Regions from separate parts of the Chromobacterium phragmitis genome, predicted to be linked through region 1. Evidence: riboswitches for the same ligand, from Rfam matches in the RefSeq annotation. Region 1 holds a riboswitch; the other holds the start of a gene.
What was found. Region 1 has a riboswitch for glycine ahead of DK842_RS17155 (trimeric intracellular cation channel family protein). Riboswitches for the same ligand answer to the same signal wherever they lie in the genome.
Positions count from the first base shown of each region.

Region 2: linked by a shared signal. The riboswitch ahead of gcvT (glycine cleavage system aminomethyltransferase GcvT) and the one ahead of DK842_RS17155 (trimeric intracellular cation channel family protein) in region 1 are both predicted to bind glycine.

Region 1 is NZ_CP029495.1:3,629,668-3,634,075, forward strand. Features, by position in the region: gene DK842_RS24285 (DUF2459 domain-containing protein) at 1-248, opposite strand, end outside; gene DK842_RS17145 (TIGR02117 family protein) at 166-669, opposite strand; gene DK842_RS23470 (restriction endonuclease) at 1,117-1,530, shown strand; gene DK842_RS17155 (trimeric intracellular cation channel family protein) at 1,588-2,202, opposite strand; glycine riboswitch at 2,345-2,442, opposite strand; glycine riboswitch at 2,447-2,532, opposite strand; gene DK842_RS17160 (DUF3141 domain-containing protein) at 2,598-4,408, opposite strand, start outside.
Region 2 is NZ_CP029495.1:421,102-425,509, reverse strand. Features, by position in the region: gene DK842_RS02110 (glycosyl hydrolase family 18 protein) at 1-1,533, shown strand, start outside; glycine riboswitch at 1,756-1,845, shown strand; glycine riboswitch at 1,860-1,958, shown strand; gene gcvT (glycine cleavage system aminomethyltransferase GcvT) at 1,999-3,087, shown strand; gene gcvH (glycine cleavage system protein GcvH) at 3,152-3,538, shown strand; gene gcvP (aminomethyl-transferring glycine dehydrogenase) at 3,631-4,408, shown strand, end outside.

The sequences.
Region 1 (4,408 bases):
GGTTGGACGAATGGAGACCATAGCGCGGTACGCACTCCCATTTCGGCCAGCGCGTCGCGCGTCCACTGGTTGCAGGTGACGATGGGGTTATAGCGGCCATGGGCGGTGTAGAAGGCGTCGTTGTCGTAATAGTGGTAGCCCTTTTCTTGCAGGGCTTGGCCTTGGTCATCGAATGGCGCGCTGCGGCGGATGGATGAAGGCCACCAGTTTTTCGTACTGCTCCGGGCTGACCAGCACCCGCTTGGTATCCTTGCCCTCCTTGGGCTGGGGCAGGTACTCCACGTGCAGCACGCTCTGGTCGAAGGCCAAGGCCGATAGCGCCTTGCCCGCGCTGAGGTCTTTCCAACTCTGGATGGTCAGAAAAAACACCTTGCTGCCCCAGCTGATGGAAATGTACGGCGAGTGGGCGTAGCGCTCCGGTTTGGACAGTTGTCGAGGGGAAAAGGCGGTTGTCCAATCCGCCTGGGCGGTTTTCACTGGCATGACCAGGCTGGTGTGGACGCCGTTGCTGTCCAGATAGATGGGAATGCCAGCCTCGGGTTGTGCCCACTCGCGGTTGCTAGGCAATAGGCCCAGCGCCAGCGCGGCGAGCAGATAGCAGAGCGGCAGGGTGGGGATCAGCAGCAGTGAGCGAAGGACGAGTCGGAATATGGTGGTTGGCGTTCGCATGGGGGGGCGTGGATGGTTGATAGTTGGGATCTGGGCCGACTGTCTACATCGAATGACGTTTAGTTGTCAAATCATGCAAAAATCTTACGACTGGATTTGGGAATGAAATGCCGACTGTTTGGATATTGAAAGGCTATTTGTTTATATTGATTGCTGATTTTGATATGATTATGCTATTTGCGAAATATTATGCGAATCATAAGAAAAATCAGCGGACGCGCATTCCGCAGTCGTTCGCTTCATCTCCCCTGGCATACGCTGCTGTCGCTGGCGGCTTTGAGTTGGTTTGCCGGCAGGCAATACCTGCCTGTGGCTGCTGTTTCGGATATTCCTTCCGCTTTGGGGCTGTCGTTGCGATATGGCTTGCCCGGCGCGCTCGCGTCATGTTCGGTCATGGGGTTGGCGCGGCGGTTTCGACAGCGCGGCCGCGCTTCTGGCGAGCCCTCGTTGCGCAGACTGGCGGAGTTGTCCTGGCAGGATTTCGAGGCTCTGGTGGGCGTCATGTTCCGTCGCCAGGGCTATCGGGTGGAGGCGCGCGCGGGGAGCGGCGCGGATGGCGGCGTGGACCTGGAGCTGTTTCTGGGCGATGAGTGCCACTTGGTGCAGTGCAAGCGCTGGAATGCCCAGAAAGTGGGCGTGGCAGTGGTGAGAGAATTGTATGGAGTGATGCAGTCCCGCGGCGTGGAGCGTGGTTTCGTGGTGTGTAGCGGGGAGTTCACCGCGGTCGCCAAGGCGTTCGCGGCGGGCAAGGGCATCGTGTTGCTGCCGGGCAAGGCGGTGCTCGCCCGCCTGCGGGAGCAGGAGGCGGGCGGGGAGGCGCGCGGCTGCCCGTCTTGCGGCTGCGAGATAGCCAGGCGTTGACTGGCGGCATGGGAAGCGCCCCGCGAGACGGAGCGTTTCTCGTCTTGGGGCGGGCTGTCAGTGGTGATCGTGGCGGTAGGAGAACACTGGCAGCTGCCATTCGCGCCACAGCGCGGTCAGACGCAGGGCCAGGCCGAAGGCGAAGCTGGCGACCACGTTCCAGTCGTGCTGCAGGCCCAGGCGGTTCAGGCCCAGGTAGAGGATGGCCACCAGCAGCGACACGCTGGCGTACAGCTCGCGGCGGAACACGATGGGCACCCTGTTGCACAGCACGTCGCGCAGGATGCCGCCGGCGATGCCGGTGATCATGCCGGCCATCACGATGATGACCGGATGGTAGCCCATGCCCAGCGCCACGTCGCAACCGATGATGGTGAACGCCACCAGGCCCAGCGCGTCCAGTATCAGGAACAAGCGGTTCAGGTGGCGCATGTAGCGCGCGATCAGCACCGCGGCCAGGCCGCCGGCCACCACCAGCAGCACGTATTCCGGATGCTGGGTCCAGCCTATCGGGTAACGGCCGAGCACGATGTCGCGCACGGTTCCGCCGCCCAGCGCGGTGAGAAAGGCGATGACGGCTACGCCGAAAATGTCCATGTGGCGGCGGCCGGCCGCCAGCGCGCCGGTCATCGCTTCCGCGGTGATGGCGATCAGGTAGATCAAGGTCAGCATGATGAAATCTTGTGAGTGCGAAGCAAGAAAACGCCTGCGGTGGCGGGCGGACAGCGTGCGGGAATGAGGCGCGGATGGTGCGCGCGGCAATGCGGATGGATGGACAAGGCAAACTCCTGGACGGTTTCCGGGTTGGGTAACAGCCTCTCCCCTTGTCCTTTTACCTGAGAGTTGCGCGGCCTGCGGCCGCTTGCCCCTTCGGTGGGCCGCGCAGGGCGGCCTCTCTCCAATCGGCTTGAATCTATACTGCGCTGCGGTACGGGTGCCTGAGCGATTATGGGAGCTTGCGTCTTCGGCGGGGGCGCGGCCCCTCTCTCCCGCAGGAGTGGAATATTAGCTTTTGCTATTGGAATAGTCAATGCAGGAACCAGGCGCGCCCGGTTCCTGCGCATGACTCAGGCCTTGCCTTGCTTGTTGCCGACGTCCGCCAGCGTCGAAGCGCCCGGCGCCTGGCCATTGGCCTTCGCCGGCGCTTTACGGGCGGAGGCGGGCTTGGCCTTGGCTGCCGCGGGTTTGGCGCTCGAACGCGGGGACTTGGATGGCTGGTCCGGTTTGGCCGCCGGGGCTTTCGCCATCGCCGGTTTTTTGGCCGGGGCTGAGCGTTTGGCGGCAGGCTGGGCCGGCTTTTCCTCGGCCGCCGGTTTGGCTGGCGCGGCGGGCAGCGCGGAGCGTGAGGCCGCGTCGGCATCCAGTTCCAGCACCTTGGCCACTTCGTCCAGCCGCGCCTGATGTTCGGCTGGGATGGGGCCGTTCAGCGCGAGCAGGTCGCGCGCCAATAGCCAGGCCTGATGGCGGGGACGGGCGTCAGGCAGCAGCCGGGCCAGCCCGCGCAGCGCGCGCGGCGCATCCAACCGCACCAGGGCCACTTGGTGGCGCACGATGTCCTTCAGTTGCATCAGTGTCAGTGGGTATTCGTGGCGCACGTCGCGCATCACGCGGCGGATGGCGTTGAACGGCCGCTCGTCCACCACGCCTATGCCTATGCTGACATACAGCATCAGCCGCACGAAGCCGTCGGCCAGCGTGCCGTGCTCGAAGCTGGGGTCCAAGGCCTCGCGCTTGAGGCGCGCCAATTCGCGGGTTTCCCAGGTCAGCGATTGGCTGCGCGGTTCTCCCGCCGGCGGCACGCCGACCAGCGTCGCCAGCTGCGGCGATTCGTAGATGGCGCGGAACAGCTGCTCTTGCGCGGCGTCGCGGGAGTCGCGGTAGCGATCCAGCGATTGCCCGATCCAGCCGGATACGCGCTCCTGCCATTGCCACAGCGGATTGTCCTCGCTTACCGGGCGGCGCTGTTCGCGGACCTGGGCCGCCAGGCCAGGCAGCCACCACAGCCAGGGATTGCGCGGCGAAATCAGCGCGCGCTCGAAGCGGGCCGGATGCAGCTCGCGCAGCAGGCGGGCGCTGGCCTCGTTGCTGGCGGCGCGCAGCGCGGGCGAGACGAAGCGGTCGTAGACGCCCTGGTTGATTTCGGATACGCGCTTGACCACTTCGAACGCCCGCTCGTCTTCGCGGCCGTCATCCAGCGCCAGGATGTCCGATACGTCGCGCGCCTCGAAGCGGATGATGTAGCGGCCTTCGATGTACTCCTGGCCGGGCGCGTCGGGAGCGATATCCTCGATCACCGCCTCGTAGAGGCCGGGCGCCAGCACGTCGATCAGGTCCAGCGCGCTGGCGAATTCGCTGTGCTCCTTGTTGGCCACCCCGGCGGACACGAAGATGCCCAGATGGCCCACCTTGTTGTGCAGGCAGTAGACGATGGTTTGCTCGTTGTTGCGGATGTCCTCCACATTGTCGTAGAGGTCGGCGATCCAGTTCAGCGCTTGCTGCGGCGGGGTGATGTTGTCGCCCCAGGAGGCGAACACCATGATGGGCGAGCGGATGTTGCGCATGTCCACCCGCATTTTGCCATCGTGGCTGGCGATCTTGCCCTGCACCAGCTCGTTGCCGACGAACAGCTTCTGGCTGATCCACTCCATTTCCGCCTTGTTCAGCAGGTAATGGCCGCCCCACCAGCGCTCGAAGTCGAGATAGCGTTTGGGTTCGGTGTCCACTTTGGCGTAAAGGTTGTAGGCCTTCTTCCACAGCGTGTTGGCCGGGTCCAGTTTTTCGAAGTTTTCCACCAGGTGGGCGCCGTCGAAATGGCCGTTGCCCAGGTCTCCGGCCAGCGAGGCGGTCCAGGTGCCGCCGGTCAGGCCGCCGGCGTAGC
Region 2 (4,408 bases), 1.6 Mb from region 1:
CATTTTGATGCGGCAGTTGAAGATAAGCTTTTTTCCTATACGCCGGGCCGGGTGGTGAAAAACGTTTTCAATAAGTACGAAAGCAATGAGTTTCAAGTGGCTTGCTACTATACCGACTGGTCGCAATACGACAGTCGCTATGGGAATGGCCCTGGCGATCCAAGTGTCAATTATTCGGTCGGCGGGCGCGGTACCGATGCGATGCGTCTGCAGGCCATGGGACCATTCGACAAGATCGTGGTCGGCTTCGCCGGCATCATCGGCGACGAAGGGGAAAAGAAGCCGGTGATAGACAAAGCCGCCATCGATTTCGGCATCGCCAGCGGCCCGGCCGACTTGCCGAATCAACGCGGCAAGGCCACTTTCACCGACAGTTGGGGCGATGTGCTGTCTTATATCAACTGCGGTTTCAACAGCTGGGTGAGCAACGACGCGATTGCCATGTTCCACCCTGACCGGGCGCAAGGCCTGCTCGGCGCCTTGGTCAAGCTGAAGCGGAGCAAGCCGGATCTGCGGATATCGCTAAGCCTGGGCGGCTGGACCATGAGCCAGGCCTTCCATCACATCGCCAAGGAGCCGGCATTGCGCACCGTGCTTGCCCTTAGCCTGAAGCGCATTGTCGATGCCTTCCCGATGTTCACCGATCTGGACATCGACTGGGAATATCCGGGCGTGCCGGGCGCGCCGGGTAATCAATTCGGTCCAGAGGACGCCCCCAATTTCGCGGCGCTGATCCGGGAAATCAAGGCGCACTTGCCGTCCATGCATTTGAGCATCGCGGTCAACGCCGAACCGGCCAAGATGGCGGCGGCCGATATTCCTTCGTTGTTGGCGGCAGGGGTGGAAGGCCTCAATGTGATGTGCTACGACTTTTTCGGCACGCCTTGGGCCGAACATCTGGCGCATCACACCAATTTGCGAGGCAATCCTTCCGACGCCAGCCAGAACTCCGCGACGAAGGCTGTGGACTACCTGCTGAGCCTGGGCGTGGCGCCGAAAAAGATTTTCCTCGGCTATGCCGCCTACAGCCGCAACGCGCAACGCGCCAGGATCGATGGCGTTTCGCCGTTGCGCGGCAGTTATCAGCCCTACCCGGATCAAACCACGGTGGGTAGTTTCGAGTCTGGCACCACCGAATGGCCGGATGTGCTGTACCAGTACATGGACTTCGAAAATCAGACCGGCCGCAATGGTTTTCAGCTGTATACCGACACGGTGGCGGACGCGGATTTCCTGTATAACAGCCAAAGCCAGGTATTCATGTCGCTGGATACGCCGCGGTCGGTGAAGGCCAAGGCCGAGTATGCCCGCTCCAAGGGCCTAGGCGGCATGTTTGTCTGGACTGGCGATGGCGATAGCGGCTTGCTGACCAACGCTGCGCGCGAAGGCCTGGGTTGCCGGGTGCAGCAGCAAGTGGTGGATATGGCTCCGTTCTATTTTTCGGGCATCACCGGCGCAGAAAAGGTTAAAGAGGCCTTCCGCAATATCGGCGAAACCGAGCCCAGGGAGTTGCAAAGCATTACCCGGCGCTAAACTGCGCTTTATGATGTTGGGCGGCGGAACACGCCGCTCCCGCTCTTCCAGTGGCTGCCTGATCCATGTGGGCGGCCGTTGTTTTTTTGGAAATGCCGGTGGTTTTCGAAAAATAAATTACATGATTTTTTGCGTTTTTTTTCATAAAAAAACATTTATCGTATTGCTTTGATCTGGAAATAAACTCGGCTTGCCAAGGCTCGGATATTGACACCATAATCGCCGGATCATACAGGAGAGAGCGGCCTTGGGCCGCCGCCGAAGGCGCAAGCGCACCCGCAATCGCTCAGGCAAAAGGACTGTATCATCGGGCCGGCGGCAGCCGGTTCGCGCAATCTGGAGAGCGGCGTCCGCGCGATGCCCACCGAAGGGGCTAACGGCTTATCCGGCCGGAAAATCTCAGGTGCAGGGACAGAGGGGTGTGGTTGATGAGGCTATCCACACTATTCTGCAAGGAACCGCGCCATGACGGCCCCGAAACGTACTCCGCTGTATGAAGCCCACCTCGCCGCCGGCGCCAAGATGGTCGATTTCGCCGGTTGGGAAATGCCCATTCATTACGGTTCCCAGCTGAAAGAGCATGAGATCGTCCGCACCGACGCGGGCATGTTCGACGTGTCCCACATGACGGTGGTCGACATCACCGGACCCGACGCCAAAGCCTGGCTGCAAAAACTGATCGCCAACGACGTGTCCAAGCTCGGCTTCGAGGGCAAGGCGCTGTATTCCGGCATGTTGACGCCGGAAGGCACCGTCGTCGACGACCTCATCGTCTATCTCACTTCCTATGGCTACCGCATGGTGGTCAACGCCGGCACCACCGAAAAAGACCTGGCCTGGATGGAGAGCCAGAGGGCCGGTTTCGACGTGGCGCTGAACGTGCGCCGCGACCTGGCGATGCTGGCCGTGCAGGGCCCCCAGGCCATAGACAAGGTTTGCTCCATCCGACCGGAACTGGCCGACGCCATCCGCGCGCTCAAAGTGTTCCAGGGCCTGCCGCAGGGCGAGTGGTTCTACGCCCGCACCGGCTACACCGGCGAAGATGGGCTGGAAATCATGGTTCCGGCCGATCAGGCCATCGCCTTCTTCAATCAACTGCAAGATGCCGGCGTATCGCCCATCGGCCTGGGCGCGCGCGACACGCTGCGTCTGGAAGCCGGCATGAATCTGTACGGCCACGACATGGACGAAACCGTGTCGCCGCTGGAAGCCGGCATGGGCTGGACCATCGCCTGGGAACCGGCCGAGCGCAAGTTCAACGGCCGCGAGGCGCTGGAGGCGCAAAAGGCCGCCGGCGTGAAGATGAAGCAGGTGGGCCTGGTGCTGGAAGGCCGCGGCGTATTGCGCGAAGGCCTGAAGGTGGTGGTGGAGGGCGTGGGCGAAGGCGTGATCACCAGCGGCACCTTCTCGCCGACGCTGAAGCATTCCATCGCCATCGCCCGCGTGCCGGCCGCTACCGGCGCCTCGGCCCAGGTGGACCTGCGCGGCGCGCTGACCGACGTGCGCGTGGTGAGGATGCCCTTCGTGCGCAACGGCAAGAAAGTTTTCGAATAATCGGGCAACGCCTCGGGGCGACTGCCGTCACCATTGATCTGATCTAAAGCTGGAGAACTTCAAGATGAGCAACATTCCCGCCGAACTGAAATATGTCGACAGCCACGAGTGGCTGCGTCTGGAAGCCGACGGCTCCGTGACCGTGGGCATCACCGCGCACGCGCAGGAACTGCTGGGCGACATCGTCTTCGTCGAACTGCCGAAAGTGGGCGCGACCCTGGCCAAGGATGAGCAGGCCGGCGTGGTGGAATCGGTGAAGGCCGCTTCCGATGTTTACTGTCCGATCGCCGGCGAAGTGCTGGAAGTGAACGCCGAGCTGGAAAGCGCGCCGGATCTGGCCAATAACGAGCCGTACGGCGACGGCTGGTTCTTCAAGATCAAGCCGGCCAACGCCGCGGATCTTGACGGGCTGATGGACGCCGCCGCCTACGCCAAGGAAATCGGCGCCTGATCGCCTGACCGCCCCGCCGTCGCCAGACGCCGGGGCGTTGTTTTTCCCGGCGCGGCCTCGCGCAGGCCGCCGCAAAGAAGGAAGTCCCAAGCATGTCGCTCTCCGAACTCTTCAATCGCCACGAATTCATCGCCCGCCACATCGGCCCGTCCGACGCCGAACGCGCCGAAATGCTGGCCGCCGTCGGCGCGCCGTCCATCGACGCGCTGGTCGACCAGACCTTGCCGGCCGACATCCGCCTGAATCGCCGGCTGGATCTGCCGTCGCCGCAGCCGGAAGCCGAGGCGCTGGCCGCGCTGAAGGCGGTAGCGTCCAAGAACGTGGTCAACAAGTCCTTCATCGGCCTGGGCTACTCCCCGGTGCTGACGCCCGCCGTCATCCTGCGCAATGTGCTGGAGAACCCGGGCTGGTACACCGCCTATACCCCGTACCAGGCCGAGATCGCCCAGGGCCGCCTGGAAGCCTTGCTGAACTTCCAGCAGATGGTGATAGACCTGACCGGCCTGGAAATGGCCAACGCCTCGCTGCTGGACGAAGCCACCGCCGCCGCGGAAGCAATGGCGATGGCCAAACGCGTGTCCAAGTCCAAGTCCGTCAGCTTCTTCGTCGACAGCCGCGTGCTGCCGCAGACGCTGGACGTGATGAAGACCCGCGCCAAGTACTTCGGCTTCGAGCTGGTGTCGGGCCATCCGGAAGAGGCCGGCAGCGGCGACTACTTCGGCGCGCTGTTCCAGTATCCGGGCGAGGCGGGCGATCTGATCGACCTGACGCCGCACATCGCCGCGATCAAGGCCAAGGGCGGCGTCGTCGCCGTCGCCGCCGACGTGATGGCGCTGGTGGCGCTGAAGTCGCCGGCCGAGATGGGCGCCG